2 regions of the Shewanella sp. 1311 genome follow, and region 1 is predicted to be linked to the other one. Evidence: riboswitches for the same ligand, from Rfam matches in the RefSeq annotation. Region 1 holds a riboswitch; the other holds the start of a gene.
What was found. A riboswitch is a leader RNA that binds a small molecule or an ion and turns the genes downstream of it on or off. The one in region 1 is predicted to bind lysine.

Region 1 (4,197 bases):
TGCAAGTCGCTCGCGAAGTTGACGGTGGTATGCAAACCTTACTTATGCCGCTGCCTGCAGTCGTGACTGCCGATCTACGTTTGAACGAACCTCGTTATGCTTCACTGCCTAACATTATGAAAGCCAAGCGTAAGCCATTAGAAGTCTTTACTGTCGCTGACTTGGGCGTGACGTTAAAGAGTCACCAAACGGTTGTGAAGGTCACTCCGCCAGCAGAGCGTAAAGCAGGCATCATGGTAGCGTCGGTAGCTGAGCTAGTTGAAAAGTTAAAAAATGAAGCGAAGGTGATCTAAATGGCCATTTTAGTATTAGCTGAACATGATAATGCCGCACTGAAACTCGATACGGCAAAAATCGTCACTGCCGCCCGCGCCATTGGCGATGAAGTGCATGTACTGGTTGCGGGTCACCAATGTGGCGAGGTTGTCCAAGCTGCACAAGCACTACAAGGCGTTAGCCAAGTGCTCGTTGCCGATGCCAGCGTGTATGAAGCGCATTTAGCGGAAAATTTTGCCAAATTGCTGGTGGACTTAGCGCCAAACTATGGCCACATTCTGGCTTCTGCTTCGAGCTTAGGTAAGGACACGCTTCCGCGTGTGGCAGCATTATTAGATGTTGCGCAAATCTCTGAAGTCATTACCGTCGTCAGTGCGGACACTTTTGTGCGCCCTGTGTATGCGGGTAACGCCTTAGCGACAGTGCAAAGCCATGATGCCATCAAAGTGATGACAGTGCGCGCCAGTGCTTTTGATGCTGCGCCAGAAGGTAACAGCGCGGCTGTGACGACACTCGATAAAGTGTTTGAAGCGAGAACTCAGTTTGTGTCTCAATCCCTGACGGTATCAGCCCGTCCAGAATTAGGTAATGCTGGCATTATCGTTTCTGGCGGCCGTGGTATGGGCAGTGGTGAAAACTTCGGCATGTTAGAGCAGCTTGCTGACAAGCTCGGTGCTGCGGTTGGCGCATCACGCGCGGCAGTTGATGCTGGCTTTGTGCCTAACGATTTACAAGTCGGTCAAACTGGTAAGATTGTTGCTCCTAACCTCTATATTGCCGTGGGGATTTCTGGCGCGATTCAACATTTAGCGGGCATGAAAGACGCGAAAGTCATCGTTGCTATTAACAAAGACGCGGAAGCGCCTATTTTCCAAGTTGCCGATTATGGCTTAGTTGCCGATTTATTTGAGGCGGTTCCTGAGCTGATCACAAGTCTCGGTTGATTTAAAGTGTGATCTAGGTCACATTAAGTGGCTTTGCGCTAGCATCTGCTAAGCCGCTTATGTTTTTATGTGCCTCACGCCCGCGTACGGGCGTTCTTAGAAGTAGAGGCGCGCCAAATATTAGTAGTGATCAGTAGGGTGATTCCGTTGATCGATTGCGAAAGGATTTGGTGCCGAAGTGGTTCGATTTATCACGATCAACTGCTGGGGTTGTACCTAATAGGTGCAACACTGCCATAGTATTTTCCGATACGGATATTGGAAATAGTTACTATGGAGCGCTACTGATAGGACAGGTGACCTTGGGTATCTATTGCCTTTCCCCACCAGTTCAGTCGCCCTCCATTCGTATTTAACGAAGATAATAATCAATGACTGTTATGAATTATGCCGATTCGGCACTTTCCTTGCTGCCGCCTGCGGTGGCTATTGTGTTGGCGATCTTAACTCGCCGTGTACTGCTTTCTTTGGGGTTAGGTATTTTAATTGGTGCTTTATTGCTCAATCAATTTTCACCTGTAGCGACGGGTGAATTTGTATTTAATGGTGTTAAAGGACTTTTTTGGACGGGCGAAGGCCTTAATTCGTGGAACTTATATATTCTCGGTTTCTTAATTGTACTGGGAATGATCACAGCGTTAATTACCGTAAGTGGCAGCGCGCGGGCTTTTGCCGATTGGGCTCGTTTACATATACGTAATAAACGTGACGCTAAATTATTAACTATGTTTTTAGGGTGTGTGGTTTTTATTGACGACTATTTCAATAGCTTAGTCGTAGGTTCGGTTGCTAGACCTGTTACCGACCGTTATTATATTTCCCGCGCTAAGTTAGCTTATTTATTGGATTCGACTGCGGCACCTGTGTGCGTTATTTCTCCAGTATCAAGTTGGGGCGCGTATATTATTGCACTTATTGGTGGAATATTAACGGCCCATGGTTTTGCAGATACGGGCCATTTGAGTATTTTTATTCAAATGATCCCAATGAACTTCTACGCAATCTTCTCCTTGTTGTTATTACTTTTCGTTGTCTTTATGGGATTAGATGTTGGGCCAATGCGCGAGCATGAACTCAATGCCCAACGTGGTAATTTATACGATGAGTCAAAGGGATTACCGCCTGGAGCCAATGCGGATTTACCTGAAGCCGAAACCGGTAAAATCTTAGGTTTATTCCTGCCGATTACAGTGTTGGTATTTGCGACCCTGTATTTTATGATCAACAGTGGCGCTCAAGTACTTGCCACTGAAGGGATTGAATTTAATATTATTTCAGCGTTTGAGAAAACCGATGTCAGTTCATCCCTTTTCTTTGGTGCATTAATCGGTTTAGCGATTTCGTTGATATTGAATTTAGTCCAAGGCGTTGAGAAATCAATGATAGTCAAAGGCATAGTGCAGGGCGCTCGCTCTATGCTGCCAGCGATTTATATCCTGTTATTTGCTTGGACTATCGCAGGCGTGATTGGCCAGCTCGAAACCGGCAAGTTTATGGCGAGTCTCGCGACGGGCAATATTCCGTTCGCCTTTTTGCCAGCCCTAATGTTTGTGTTAGCGGGTATTACTGCGTTCTCAACCGGTACTAGCTGGGGCACGTTCGGTATCATGTTGCCGATTGCTGCGGATATGGCGATGGGAAGTCACACTGGCATGATGTTGCCTATGCTTGCTTCTGTGCTGGCGGGCGCGGTATTTGGCGATCACTGTTCACCGATTTCCGATACTACGATTTTGTCGTCTACGGGCGCGAGTTGTCACCATATCGACCATGTCGTCACTCAGCTACCGTATGCATTGATTGCGGCGTTTATTAGCTTAACGGGTTATGTCGTACTTGGATTTACTGAGTCAGTTGTGGCTGGTTTAGTGGCCTGTAGTGTGGTGTTTGTGGTTAGCATCATAGTGCTAAAAATCAAATCTAAAGGCGCAATTAGCTAAACGCTAATTGAAACCTTGCACGGCAAAAGTTCACTGCGAATAAGTCAAAATAAATCAGCCAGCATTATGCTGGCTGATTTTTTGGTTAACGCTCTGCTTAACTTAATCTATAACCTAATCGCATTAAGGCTATCAACACTGAGTTTAAAGTGCTTGTTGCTTAGGTTTTTTGTAGCTTAGAGTGCTTGATCTAGACCGCGGCGTTTAAGCAATCCTTGTGTGGTTGGCTCTTGTCCACGGAAGTTTTTGTAGGCTTCCATTGGCGCTATGCTATTGCCCACTTCACGAATGGTTTTGCGGTATTTCATGCCGATTTCACGATTGAGCCCGCCTTGGGTTTGCACATAGGCAAAGGCATCCGCCGCTAAAATCTCACTCCACATATACGCGTAATAACTTGCCGAGTAACCACCGGGGAAGGCGTGGGCAAAGTAGGTCGACTTATAGCGTGGCGGCACGGCGCTGATGTTTAAGCCGTGCTTTTTCAGGGCATTGGCTTCAAAGGTGGCCACATCTTGCAGTGGTGCATCTGGGCTTAATGAATGCCACTCCATATCCACTAATGCGGCGGCCATGTATTCCAGAGTGTCGAATCCTTGGTTAAAGCTGCCAGATTTCAGCAGTTTTTGCAGCAATTCGTCGGGAATGGGTTTGCCAGTTTCATAGTGTTTAGCGTAGTTGGCTAACACTTTTGGATGGGCCGCCCAATCCTCTTCGAAGGTCGATGGGAATTCGACAAAGTCCCGTGAAACCGAAGTGCCCGCCAGACTAGGGTAAGTCACTTTAGAGAACATGCCGTGGGTGCCGTGGCCCATTTCATGGAACATGGTGGTGACTTCGTTATAGCTGACGAATGTGGGTTCACCCTCTGGCGCTTTCTTAATGTTCATCACGTTGACGACCACAGGTTTAGTGCCTTCAAGGAAGGATTGGCCGACAAACGAACTCATCCAAGCGCCGCCACGTTTACCTTCACGGGCAAAATAGTCGGCGTAGAAAATGGCCATGCTTGAGCCATCGGCATCAAACATTTCGTA
Region 2 (4,197 bases), 990 kb from region 1:
ACACAGCAACGGCTAAATCTCGCCCCTGCGCTTTTGCAAAATCACTTAATTGCCACCAAGGACAAAACGCCGCCTCATCCATAGCACCACCAAAGGTGTTGGGGATAACAAGCGTATAAGGGATCGACAAAAACTGCGCGGCAGCTAAGTCATATTCAGGACAATACAAATGCTTACAGGATTTAGGCCCCGTGTGTAGATCGAGCACTATATCCGCGCCGTGGGCCATAATCTGCAGATTAACCGCAAGCCTATGGCCAGTAGTAATGCCCCATTCATGCCGTAATTTTTGCTGACAGGCTTCAACCAAAGTACTGCGATAAGCTTGGATCAGCTCGTTATCACTCAGCTTGGCATGTTCGCTATACCAAGTCGGCAAATCGATTGCATGATTCAAATACTCACGATTCCAATTCGCGCCTGTAATAGGGTCAAATCGGCCAAGGGTAAACTCACCACTTTTTTGGTTTATCCCAAGGGGATTCGCCAATGGGACTAAGGTGATTTCACCGCGGATGTCACAGTACTCAAGCTGCTTCATCAACTGATAAATCACCGCATTACCCTGCACTTCAGCACCGTGGACATTGGCCTGAATATACACTTTGGGGCCAGTCGCCTTATCGTCGCTCGGCTTAAAATGGTAAATAGGCAAGGTAAGCGCTTGCCCTGCGGCAAGCTCCCCAATTTGCAGGGACGATCTTGTCGGCGGCATATTAAGCGCCTTCGAACAGATTTTGATGCAGCGATTTCACCACTTGCGCCGCTTCCGATTCTGCCACTAACACACACAGGTTATGTGGGCTGGCGCCTTGGCAAATCATCCGCACATTGTGTGGCTCCAGCACTTCAAACACACGGCGACAAATACCCGGCGTGGTCGCAATGCGGTTACCGATAATCGCCACTAAGGCTAATCCATCTTCGACGCGCACCCGGCAATGCTGTGATAATTCTTGCAACAATGCCTCACTCAACAGACCTTGACCACTTGAATCAGAGCCAGTTTTATCGAGGGTTAAAGACACGTTCACTTCTGAGGTGGTAATTAAATCCACACTGATCTTATGTCGCGCCAAAGTCGCAAAGGTTTCCGCTAAAAAGCCCTGCGCATGCAACATTTGCAAGCTGTGAAGATTTAACAGCGTTTGATCGCGGCGCAAAGCCACAGCGCGGAATACGGGCGCATCTTCCACTTGATGACGGATCCAAGTCCCGCCCTTTTCAGGCTCTTTACTTGAACCCACAAACACTTGAATTTGCTGACGAACGGCAGGAAGAATGGTCGCAGGATGCAATACCTTGGCACCAAAGGTCGCCATCTCGGCGGCTTCATTAAAGCTGATCTCGGCAATCGGAAAAGCATTGGGCGCAAGGCGCGGATCGGTTGTATAAATCCCCGCTACATCGGTCCAAATCTCTACCGCTGAGGCGCGTAACGCTTCGGCTAACAGCGCAGCAGAATAATCACTACCACCGCGGCCTAATGTGGTCGTTTGACCTGCTTCATCGGCACCGATAAAGCCTTGCGTCACAATCACTTGTTCCGCTAACAGTGGCTGTAGATAATCACGAGCTAAAGTCGCAATCTGCTCAACTTGGGGTTCCGCGCGGCCAAAGTGGCTGTCGGTACGTAATACTCGGCGTACATCGAAGGCGCTGGAGTTAACACCTTTCTCGCGGATGACTGCTGAAAACAACGCCGAAGAACATTGCTCACCGAGGGACAACAACTCATCCATGGTCGCTTTGCTGCGTTGTGATGCGAGCGCTTCACTCAATACTGACATGCGACTCAATAATTTATCTAATGCGGCGGCCACATCGTTAGGACGACCGAGCTTATCTAAAATCGCATATTGAATTTGGGCAATTTGTTTTAATCGCTGTAATCGGCCATCGTCGTTGATCGATTCTTGGGTCAATTCCACTAGTAGATTCGTCACGCCGCTCGAAGCGCTGACCACGACTAAACGACAATGAGGATTAGCTAACACTATGTCGGCACAGCGATTCATAGCGTTATAGTCGGCGACTGAGGTGCCACCAAATTTTGCGACAACGAGGGACATTAGCGCACCTCCGTGAAACACGTAGGGCAACAAATAAATGCAGATTGAATAAGATATTGATTAACTAACATGATCACACTCCGAACTGACTTCGTTCGAAGAGCCTGGTGCTCAATGATAACGCACCCCAAAAGAAGGGAAACAGCAATCGTCACCAGAAGCTCTCCACCAATTACAGGTGACAATCGTCAGGATTCAGCCTGAGCGACCGACATAAACATGCAGCAACCATATCTATGCCTCGGCGTTAATCTCCCTCATCAGTCATCGCTGGAGTTTGTGCTCCTCTGACCGACTACCTAGTTAACGCTCCTCTTCTGTTCCTTTCCTAGGGAAAGGGACGAAAAAAGTAGCAATAAACCCCTAATGAAGTCAATGCTAATTTCATAACAAATGAATAATTTAAATAAAATCTTTTGAAAACAACTAAGTGCTTAAATCGGGTAACTCGTATACCAGCTGCACATAATCACTAAATTTGCCTAAACACACTTCATCATGTCCGGCCAAGGTGCAAGGCACTAAGCTCACCTCCCCTTGTTCGACCACATAAATCGCGTATTGATTAAATTTCTTCCCCAATTGCAGCGCCATCGTTCTATCGATAAACACGGCCCAGCTTTTTTCCATGTGGGATAAATCCGGCGCCGCGCCCACTAAAGCACGATAGGGACTGCCGAGTAATTCAATTTCACGGAGAAGTTGGCGATCGAGTAAACGGTTTTGACTGGGAGAAAGCAGCTTTGAAGCGGGATTATGAGCGGTAATAACAGCAAAGGAAAAATCACAGGATAATGCTTGAGTCAGCAAAAATAACGGCGCTTGGTAACATTGCCACAAATCTTGAGTCGTATTGTCCATTGGTAGTCTAATCGAAAAATGAACCCAGGCTAGTGTAGCAGAGTGATTGTAAAATCCAAAGAGGCGTGAACTGGCTCACAGGAATGGCAAATACATTAGTTATACTAATCAATAGCTAAAGTAAATATCATGGTAAAAACCTCGACTCACCTAAAATTTGTTAACATTTCATTTGTTAACAAATGACTAAAACGAGTACAATGTACGTACTGGTGAGTTGAAACAGATTGAGCAAGATGCTTATCGTTCAATACAGTTTGTTACATATATCGCTTTAAGTAACGTGAACTGACCGGGCATCTGTTTAAAATGTGTTCTACATTTGATTTGTCTTTTAAACATTTAAAAAAAACAATAGTTAAGGAACTTATTCTAACTATTGCTTATCGAAGTTGGTACTGATTACGTTTTCTCGTATTACACTTAAACGTGCACTTAATCTACATCCAGATATAGATGTCACCGTAAAGATTTTCCTTTTGAGCACAAAGCAGTTCAAGGAAGTATCAACGCTTTTATGAATATAAGAGCCCGAAGTAAGTTGCTCTTATTGGTTAGTATAAACTGATTAAAATTTAGGTAAATAATATGCAAAATCCGCACATTCTGATCGTTGAAGATGAAGCCGTTACCCGTAACACGCTGAGAAGTATTTTCGAGGCAGAAGGGTATGTGGTAACTGAGGCCAATGATGGCGCAGAAATGCATAAGGCTATGCAGGAAAACAAAATTAACTTGGTCGTTATGGACATTAACTTGCCAGGCAAGAATGGCCTGTTGTTGGCACGTGAACTACGTGAAATCAACAACATCGGTCTGATCTTCCTGACAGGTCGTGACAACGAAGTCGACAAAATCCTTGGACTTGAAATTGGCGCGGACGATTATATTACCAAGCCGTTCAACCCACGTGAATTGACGATTCGTGCTCGTAACCTTCTGACTCGCGTCAACAGCGCTGGTGCCGAAGTCGAAGAAAAGAGCTCAGTAGAATACTATCGCTTCAACGATTGGAGCTTAGAGATCAACAGCCGTTCATTAGTGAGCCCACAGGGTGAATCTTACAAACTGCCACGTAGCGAATTCCGCGCTATGCTGCACTTTGTTGAAAACCCAGGCAAAATTTTGACTCGTGCCGATCTACTGATGAAAATGACTGGCCGTGAACTTAAGCCACACGATCGTACTGTAGACGTGACTATCCGTCGTATCCGTAAGCATTTCGAAAGCTTGCCAGATACGCCAGAAATCATCGCGACTATTC

Region 2: another riboswitch for lysine. It lies ahead of lysC (lysine-sensitive aspartokinase 3); the one in region 1 lies ahead of AC5YB3_RS03955 (Na+/H+ antiporter NhaC family protein).

Annotation. Positions count from the first base shown of each region.
Region 1 covers NZ_CM181686.1:880,338-884,534, reverse strand. The annotation lists gene AC5YB3_RS03965 (electron transfer flavoprotein subunit beta/FixA family protein) at 1-293, shown strand, start outside; gene AC5YB3_RS03960 (electron transfer flavoprotein subunit alpha/FixB family protein) at 294-1,220, shown strand; lysine riboswitch at 1,316-1,512, shown strand; gene AC5YB3_RS03955 (Na+/H+ antiporter NhaC family protein) at 1,592-3,160, shown strand; gene AC5YB3_RS03950 (M3 family metallopeptidase) at 3,337-4,197, opposite strand, start outside.
Region 2 covers NZ_CM181686.1:1,870,186-1,874,382, forward strand. The annotation lists gene AC5YB3_RS08490 (succinylglutamate desuccinylase/aspartoacylase family protein) at 1-715, opposite strand, end outside; gene lysC (lysine-sensitive aspartokinase 3) at 717-2,072, opposite strand; lysine riboswitch at 2,223-2,397, opposite strand; gene AC5YB3_RS08500 (DUF3293 domain-containing protein) at 2,499-2,933, opposite strand; gene arcA (two-component system response regulator ArcA) at 3,522-4,197, shown strand, end outside.